Regions from separate parts of the Chryseobacterium sp. SG20098 genome, predicted to be linked through region 3. Evidence: riboswitches for the same ligand, from Rfam matches in the RefSeq annotation. Region 3 holds a riboswitch; each other region holds the start of a gene.
What was found. Region 3 has a riboswitch for S-adenosylmethionine ahead of RHP76_RS14030 (TonB-dependent receptor plug domain-containing protein). Riboswitches for the same ligand answer to the same signal wherever they lie in the genome.
Positions count from the first base shown of each region.

Region 1: linked by a shared signal. The riboswitch ahead of RHP76_RS17795 (alpha/beta fold hydrolase) and the one ahead of RHP76_RS14030 (TonB-dependent receptor plug domain-containing protein) in region 3 are both predicted to bind S-adenosylmethionine.
Region 2: linked by a shared signal. The riboswitch ahead of RHP76_RS17015 (SusC/RagA family TonB-linked outer membrane protein) and the one ahead of RHP76_RS14030 (TonB-dependent receptor plug domain-containing protein) in region 3 are both predicted to bind S-adenosylmethionine.

Region 1 is NZ_CP134622.1:3,870,601-3,873,779, reverse strand. It holds gene RHP76_RS17800 (ACT domain-containing protein) at 1-249, opposite strand, end outside; gene RHP76_RS17795 (alpha/beta fold hydrolase) at 255-1,193, opposite strand; SAM riboswitch class I at 1,254-1,360, opposite strand; gene RHP76_RS17790 (MGH1-like glycoside hydrolase domain-containing protein) at 1,549-3,179, shown strand, end outside.
Region 2 is NZ_CP134622.1:3,717,970-3,721,148, reverse strand. It holds gene RHP76_RS17015 (SusC/RagA family TonB-linked outer membrane protein) at 1-1,136, opposite strand, end outside; SAM riboswitch class I at 1,220-1,318, opposite strand; gene RHP76_RS17010 (type II 3-dehydroquinate dehydratase) at 1,562-1,969, shown strand; gene RHP76_RS17005 (hypothetical protein) at 2,044-2,484, shown strand; gene pckA (phosphoenolpyruvate carboxykinase (ATP)) at 2,535-3,179, opposite strand, start outside.
Region 3 is NZ_CP134622.1:3,068,799-3,071,977, forward strand. It holds gene RHP76_RS14030 (TonB-dependent receptor plug domain-containing protein) at 1-1,180, opposite strand, end outside; SAM riboswitch class I at 1,274-1,379, opposite strand; gene RHP76_RS14035 (alpha-amylase family glycosyl hydrolase) at 1,469-3,179, opposite strand, start outside.

The DNA.
Region 1 (3,179 bases), 800 kb from region 3:
TCCTGACTTTCTTTCTGCTTCGAATTCATCAATAAGACAAGCCACTGCTTTCTCTGCATCATTTTCATGCACCAGAATAGAAATTCCGTTCTCTACAGCCTGCTGAGAGATTACACCTACACTTATACGCGCTAAAGTAAGCGCTTTAAAAATTCGTCCGTCAATACCGATTTCTCCCAGGAAATCTTCTCCTTCAAATTTGACGATTGATCTGTTCTTCAAAAATTTTATCTCGTTAGCATTTTTCATTACTTCTATAAAATGTTTTTAATGATATTATTTAATTGTTGATATTCCATTAGGAAGGCATCATGGCCGTGTATAGATTGGATCTCGTGATAAGACACATCCTTATTTTTCTCTTTTAAGTTTTCAAAACACATTCGGATTTCAGAAGCCGGGAAGAATAAGTCTGTATCTACGGAGATCATGTGCATTCGTGCCTGTATGTTCTCCAGTGCTTCTTCAACAACATTTATATTCATCAAGAGATGATTCATCAGTTTGTAACTCTTTAAACTAAACCTTTCGTTTAGTGCATTACCATGATAAACCAGCCAGTCTTCTGATTCCAGGCGTTGTTTGTCCTGGTTATATTGGTTTTGAAATCTGTCATTGAGCGACTGCGGTGTTCTGTAGCACAACATGGCATGAATTCTTGCTTTCTGTAATGGTTCTTCCTTATCATTTAATAAAAATTTCTGAACCAGACACTGTGCATGAAGCCAGTCGTGCGTTCTGTAATCGCAGGCAATAGGAATAAATATTTCTGCAAGATCCGGCTGCTTGGAAAGCATTTCCCACGCAATCCCTCCTCCCAGAGAGCCTCCGATAATGGCATATAAATTTTTGATATGTAACGCTTCAAGTCCTTTCAAAAATATCGCTGCGATATCTGAAGGAGTAAAGTCTTCATAGTCTTCAATTAAAAAATCGTCATATCCGTTTCCGGGTATGTTGAAGCATAGAACGGTATATTGATCAGTATCAACAATCTGATTTTTTCCCACCAGCTGTTTCCACCAGCCTTTTTCTCCGGATACGTTTGAATTTCCGGTAAGAGCATGATTGACTAAAATGACAGGGGCTGTAAACAGATCTTTCCCAAAGAGCTGATAGCTCAACGGGATATGGTATTCCTTTTGGGAATGAGTTTGATACGTAAGATTAATATAGTTTAGTTCTGTTTTCAATTCTATTAAATTTTAATACAATTGAAAATGCCACAGGAAATGGCTGAAAAGAACTTCAGTGAGTTATCTGTCCAAAATTATTTGGTAGAACGTAGCACCTTCTTTGCTTGCGCAAAGGGTTGCTAAGGTTTCATAGGGTCTAATCCCTCAACCTTTCTTGATAACATTTTCAATATTTGAATGAACGAATGGTGCAAAGGTAGTTCTTTTCTTTTAATTTCAAAAAAAAATTATTTTAATATTTAAAAAAGCCCTTAAATACAAGTATTCCAAGAGTATATTAATAATTATTCAGATGAAAAAAATTGGAATTACTTCTCAAAAAAACTAACTTCGTATGGAAAAGTGATGAGATATGACCGCCGAAAAAGATAGATTACAAGATACCAAATGGAAAAACTGGGGACCTTATGTAAGCAACCGGCAGTGGGGAAATGTACGTGAAGATTATAGCCCGAACGGGAATGCCTGGAATTTTACCAACCATAATAATGCAGAAAGCTATGCCTACCGATGGGGAGAAGAAGGTATTGCCGGAATTTCTGATATAAAGCAGCTTTTGTGTTTTGCTTTTTCATTCTGGAACAAGAAAGACAAAATGGTAAAGGAACGATTCTTTGGGTTGAGCAATCCTCAGGGAAATCATGGGGAAGACATCAAAGAGATCTTTTATTATCTGGATAATACACCTACTCATAGCTATATGAAAATGGTGTATAAATATCCGATCAATGAATTTCCTTACGATGACCTTGTTGCAGAAAACGGAAGACGCAGTAAAAAGGAACCGGAATATGAAATTTTCGATACCGGAATTTTCGATAATGATGAATATTTTGATATTTTCATTGAATATTGCAAGGCCGATCACAATGATATTCTTGCCAGAGTAACGGTCTGTAACCGAAGTCAGCATGAAGCACCTATTGTGGTGGCACCTACAGCATGGTTCAGAAATAACTGGAAATGGGGATACAACACCTATAAGGCAGAGCTTAATGCTTCTCATGACGGAAGTATCAATATTGGACACGACAGTATCTCCATTAAAAAACTTTATTCCCGAAATACCAATGCACAAAGCGTATTTTGTGATAATGAAACCAACAATTCTAAGCTTTATGGAGCTCCTGCAGGTGAAAACACTTATTTCAAAGACGGAATCAATAATTATATTATCCATCAAACGAATACGATAAATCCCGCAAAGAAAGGGACAAAAGCTTCTTTTCTGATTGATGAGCTTATTGGTGCCGGAGAATCCAAAGTTTTTGAATTCAGATTATGCCCGGCTGAAGCTGATGAGCCTTTTGAAAAGTTTGATGAAATATTCAATACGCGACAGGCTGAAGCTGAAGAATTTTATAAAGAAATTCAAAATGATACCGTTAACGAAGATGAAAGAAATGTTCAGAGACAGGCTTTTGCAGGACTTCTCTGGAATAAGCAGTTCTATCATTACAATATTGGAAAATGGCTGAAAGGTGATCCCAACTTTGAAGCCCCAAGAAATTTCAACGAATATGTAAGAAATACGGAATGGAATCATCTCCATAATAAGGATATTATTTCTATGCCCGATAAATGGGAGTATCCATGGTATGCCACATGGGATCTGGCATTTCACTGTGTTCCGTTTTCCATCATTGATGCGGAATTTGCCAAGGGACAACTTTTGCTCCTTACTAAGGAATGGTACATGCATCCTAATGGACAGCTTCCAGCCTATGAATGGAATATGAGTGACGTGAACCCGCCAGTACACGCCTGGTCATGCTTCCGTGTTTTCAAAATTGATGAAAAAACTAACGGAAAACCGGATTTATTATTTTTAGAGAAAGTTTTTCAGAAACTGCTTCTTAATTTCACCTGGTGGGTGAACCGAAAGGATAAAAACGGAAAAAATATCTTTGGCGGAGGGTTTCTTGGTCTCGATAATATCGGAGCTTTTGACCGGAATATGGAACTAAAGGACGGGCAGCATCT
Region 2 (3,179 bases), 650 kb from region 3:
TCTAAAACGTAAGTTCCGTCAGCATTTCTTTCATAATAAGGATAGAAAGAAGGAATAAACCTTGCGGCATTGATGATATTGCTCGCCTTGGAATCTGAAGAAGTTGGTGCCTGCTGAATACTGTTGGTATAGCTTAAGTTGACTCCAACATTTAACCATTTCTTCACTTCCGAATTGATTTTTAATCTGGTATTATATCTTTTAAAACCGGATTCAATCGCCATCCCTTTATCATCCAGATACCCTAGTGAAAAGAAGTAATTACTTTTATCACTACCTCCGCTGATATCAAGATCCATCTGGTTTCTTGATGCCACTCTCTGTAAAACATCTCTCCAGTCGTCATTCCAGAGTGGTGATGCACCAGGCAATAATTTCCCATCTGTTCCCACCGGTTTTGGATAAGCAGTTCCATATGGATTAATTCCAAGGGTAGAAACAAGATTATCCGTTGCCATCTGAGCAGCCTGCTGAGAAGAAACTTTACCGGACTGATATCCGTTTCTTAATGCTTCCCAATATAATTGAAAGTATTGATCCGTGTTTACCTGTTCATAATCTTTGACAGCTCTTCCTGAGAATCCCTGACTGATATTAAAATTAACTCTGGCTTCTCCTTTTTTCCCTGATTTTGTAGTGATGATAATAATCCCGTTGGCTCCTCTTGAACCATACAAAGCACTTGCTGTAGCATCTTTTAAAACACTTATAGATTCAATATCGCTTGGGCTAATGGAGTTCAGGTTTCCATCAAAAGGAATCCCGTCCACTACATATAAAGGATCACTGGAAGCACTGATGGAACCAATACCTCTGATTCTGATGGTAGAAACCGCACCTGGCTGTCCTGATGCACTGGTGGTCTGAATCCCCGCAACCTGGCCTTCCAATGCTTTGGTGATATTGGTTACAGGTCTGTTATTAATCTTATCACTTGAAATGGTCGCTACAGAGCCGGTATAGCTGTTTCTTTTAGCTTTTCCGTAAGCCACCACTACTACTTCATCAATCTCCTTTTCATGAAGGCTATCTTTTTTCGGTCTGGAATTCTGTGCACTTACACTGGTTACTCCCAGAAAAAAAGCAGCAACCGGAGGCATCCAGGCTTTAGAATTGAATAAATTTTTGCTAATCATAATCAATTTTAGTTATCATATATTAAAATTTAGCCCTTTGCAGAAAAATCAGCAAAGGGCATCGATAAATACGATAAACCAAATGCTTATTTTTCCTTAAAAGGCTGAACGTAACACCTTGCCCCACGGGTAGGTTGTCAAGACTTCACAGGGTCAGTTCCCTCCATCTTTCTTTATAAGCCGATCGAAATATGGTTGCAAAGCTAAAAACTTTTAGTCTACAAAACAAGTAGACTTATTTATTTTTCATGATAAATTTTCAAAAATTAACGTAATTTTTTAATAAAACCCATCACAATAAAGAGTTACAAGCTTTGCTACTTTCTTAAACATGACAAATATCATTATCAATAATTCAATACAACAAATTAAATCTGTCCAGAAATTTTTGATCTTTAATTGAAAAAAGTTTTTAATTTTATGGTATGAAAGTTTTGATCATCAACGGCCCTAACCTCAATCTGTTAGGCACAAGAGAACCGGAAATCTATGGAAATGTTTCTATGGAAAGCTATTTGGAAAATTTAAGATCCGAGTTCCAGACCCATGAATTAAAATATTACCAGTCTAATATTGAAGGAGAACTTATCAACAGACTTCAGGAGGATGATTTTGATGCCTTAGTAATTAACCCCGGAGCTTTTACTCATTATTCTTATGCTATTGCTGATTGCTTGAAAAACATTCGCAAGCCAAAAGTAGAAGTACATATCAGTAACATTTATAAAAGAGAGGAATTCCGACAGAAATCTGTAACGGCAGCCAATACAGATGCCGTTTTATCAGGCTTTGGAATGGATGGATATAGGCTGGCTTTATTAAGCTTGAAGTAATTTTGTTACTTATCCTTTTCCCATGAATTGCACAGATTTCTACAGATAATTATGGATAAGTATCAGAGTAATTTATGAAGATAAAAGATAAGGTTTATTGCAAAGACATTGGAATATATTCCGGGCAATTGACGAAAAGAAAAAACTATATCGTTGAAGAAAAAAATGCGGAAAATATAAGAATCTGGAATGACGAAGGAAAACTGAGGTGGTATTCTGATTTTTATTTTAGTTTAAACAATGAACCGGAAATAACTTCTATTCATATTGATGATGAAATTGAAAATATTGAATCTGATGCTATAGAAGTAAGCATTGAATTTTCCGACAAAACAAAATATGGGATGACCTTCACTACCCCGCAGTATTTAGATAAAATATTGGACAAAGAGTCTTACTTTTCTTCAAAACACTTTATGATTATAAAATACCTCACTGAAGAATCAATCAAATCAACCGTCCTAAAACTGGATGAACAGAACGAACTGATTGAAAACTGTAAAAAATATGAATAAAAAAAAAGCCTCATCACTGATGAGGCTTTTTGTATGTTGATTGGCAACTATTAGATAGTTTGTTCCTGCAATTGAGGTCCTGAAGCTACTAATTTTTTACCTTCTTCAGTATCACAATACTGCTCAAAGTTCTTGATATATCTTGAAGCAAGATCTTTTGCTTTTTCTTCCCATTCTGAAGCGCTCTCATAAGTATCTCTAGGATCTAGAATACCTGTAGAAACGTTTGGCAATTCAGTAGGAATTTCAAGGTTCATAATTGGAACCTGAGTTTTAGGAGCATTATCAATAGAACCGTCAATGATGGCATCAATAATTGCTCTGGTATCTTTAAGAGAAATTCTCTTTCCGGTACCATTCCAACCTGTGTTTACCAAATAAGCCTTAGCGCCGTGCTCTTTCATTTTGCCGATTAATGTTTTAGAATACATTGTCGGGTGTAAGGTAAGGAATGCTTCACCAAATGCAGGTGAGAAAGATGGTTGAGGTTCTGTAATTCCTCTTTCAGTTCCTGCCAATTTTGAGGTATAACCGCAAAGGAAGTGGTACTGCGCCTGATCTTCATTCAGGATAGAAACCGGAGGAAGTACTCCGAATGCATCTGCTGAAAGATAAACAATCTTTTTGGCATGACCTGCTTTAGAAGGCAATACAATTTTGTTGATATGATAGATTGGATAAGAAACTCTTGTGTT
Region 3 (3,179 bases):
GCGCTCCGGCATAAAAACGGGTGGGAGATTTTGCTCCCAAAGAAGCATTATTCGTATTGTTTACATTATAATTGAAAGTATTGCTTCCAAAGGTGTTACTAAGGTCAAATAGCCAGTCGTTAACATTATATTTCGCACCTACAGCATAAGAAACGTCATATACCTGAGAGGCCAGAGTAGCCTGAAATCCGTTCGGATAAATGGATGAAACTACATTAGATTTTTCGCTCGGCAGTCTTCTGAAACCAAACCCTTCTCCTTCTTTAATACTGAAACCTCCGAAAGAATAGAGTTTAAAATGATCATTAAAAGGATATTCTGAGTTGAAAAACAGCTGTCCCTGTCTGATCTGGGCATCTCCGATCTGAAAATTAAAATCATCACGTGTTAATCCTCTTTTTGCAATTTCTGCATCATCTGCAGCTCTGGCAGCTTTTACGGCTTCAGCATCACCAGCAAATTCATAGGCAAAATTATCCCCGAAAATATCCAGGTCGTGATTTTGCGTTCTAGTGGTTTTTCCTCTGTGACTTAGCTGTAATGAAAGATTAATATAGCCTTCTTTCTTTCCTAATGAGGTTCCATAGTTAACTCCTGCCTGGTAAGTATCACCATCATTTCTTCCGGTTAATCCATAGGTAAGGCTTGCTGAAGCTCCTGTATTTTTCTTAAGAATTATGTTGATCACTCCTGCAATGGCATCAGAACCATATTGCGCAGCTGCTCCGTCTCTTAACACTTCTATTCTATCAATTGCAATTACGGGAATGGTACTCAAATCTGTTCCTACAGAACCATTTCCCACGGTATTCTGATAATTTACCAAAGAAGTAGAATGTCTTCTCTTTCCGTTAAGCAACACCAAAACCTGATCGGGTCCCATACCTCTTAAAGTAACAGGGTCAATATGTTCGGTACCATCAGAAGCAGACTGTCTCACTGCATTAAACGATGGAATCACATAATTCAGGAGATCCTGAGCAGTCATTTGGGGAGAACTTCTCTGGATTTTGTCGATATTAATTACATCTACAGGAACCGGTGTCTCCAGCTTTGTTCTTTTGACATTACGGTTTCCGACGATGATGATATCTTCGATCTGATTTCCTTTTTCCTCACTTTCCTGAGCCGCGACCAGAATTGCTCCAAGCAATAATACAGCTGTGCTTAATTTTTTCATTTTTATTCTTGCCAATTAATAATACGAATCTGACGGATCTTTCCGCAGATACACAAGACTTCAAGAAATGGAATTTATATAGAATATTGACTTCACTTATCTCCCCCAAAGGGTTGGAATTAGCACCTTTACACTTCTGGAACCGTGTAGGTTGCTAAGGTTTCACCGGGCCAAATCCCTCCACCTTTCTTGATAAATCTACTGCAAAAGTAGACTATTTTTTTGAACTTACAAAAAAAAGCAAATCTGCTGATCCGCAAATTTGCCTTTATTATTTTATAATTTATTTTATTCAATAATCATCTTTTGAATGGCTATTCCTGTATCTGATTTCAACTGCACAAGATACGTGCCTGCTGGATAATCAACCTTCGCATCGTAAGTTCCGCTCTCTTTATCCAGTTTGAAATTATCCAGTTTTTTACCGGTCATATCAAAAATTGAAATTTCACCTTTTTTTGCTTTATTGAAAACGAGGTGAGCGATTCCGTTGCGAACCGGATTATCCGCAATCTGAAGAGATAATTTGTTGACCGCATTGGTATCTACAGTAGACAACGCACCTGCATAATTTCCAAAGATTCTGAATTCTCCGGGCTGTAAAGTGATCGGAGCCGTTGTGGAAACTATATTCGAAATACTGTTATCCATTAAATTCTGCCATTGACCAGTGTAAGGGAAATAAGGCACTACATTCTGTGCGGAAGTCGTGTAATTGGCCAATACGACAACATTCTTTATTCCTGTTGTAATAGCTGCATCATACACATAAATTCTTGTGATAAGACCAGTAGGATCATTCGTAAGGTTATTGGATTCTATACTGTAAGTTCTAGATTTAAAAACCTGATGACTGTTTCTGATGTTGATGATTTTAGCCCATGTATCATAGACTGCTTTTCGGTTCGCATTGGTATCATATCCTAAAGTGAATGCTACAGGTTTTTCATCGGTTCTGCATCCGCTGTCGATGGTACCATTCGCACATCTGTTGATGCTGAATTCATAACCTAATTCTCCAAACTGCCAGATCATTTTCGGACCAGGGATAGTAAAGAACGTGGCCCCGAAAGTTTTCATTCTTTCAAGAGCGGTATTCAGGTTTTTTACATCATAGCTTCCGTTCGCTGCACCGTATGCAAGGTTTTTAAACATCAGTCTTTCTTCATCGTGGCTTTCTCCGTAGCCTACGGCACTCATATTGGTGAATCCGTGAAGACTGTGATTCATACGGTCGTAGTTGCTGTTTTCCTGATAGCCCATCGTATTCTGATTGTAAGGATCGGTCTGTTTATTCCAAAGCATAACGCCTTTTCCTTCTGCTATTCTGTAATTCGCCCATTGCTGTTCTTCTGCATCAGTTCCAAGGTGTTCGAAGATCATATAAGAATTGGGATCAATGGCCCATTGTTTATCAGCATAATTTTTCATGATATCCACTCTGTCCTGCTGGTAGGCATTGGTACAGGCCTCATCATTTTCAGAACAGCTTTGCGTAAATCCTTTGGTTAAATCCCAACGGAATCCGTCTATGTGATATTCCGTAAGCCATTGCTGAAGACATCTTTCAACGTAATATTGCGTTGAAAGACTTGTATGGTTAAAATCATTGAAGACATTGTATGAATGTTTCGGTACCTGGTTAAAGTAAGGATTGTTCGGTGCAACATCACCATAGCCGTCACCATCAGGATCAATATTCCAAAGTCTAACTAAAGGAGAGCGTCCTGTAGCATGATTAAACGCTACATCCAGAATGACTGCAATTCCGTTCTGATGACATAAATCTACAAATTCTTTGAATTTTTCCGGAGTTCCATAGGCTTTGTCTAATGCATAATGGAAAGAAGTATTGTATCCCCAGGAAAGATTTCCGTCAAATTCCATGATGGGAAGCAGTTCTATAGCATTGATCTTTAAATTCTTTAAATACGAGATTTTATCAATCAATGACTGCCAGTTTTTTTCTTGAGTAAAGTCTCTCAATAATAATTCATAG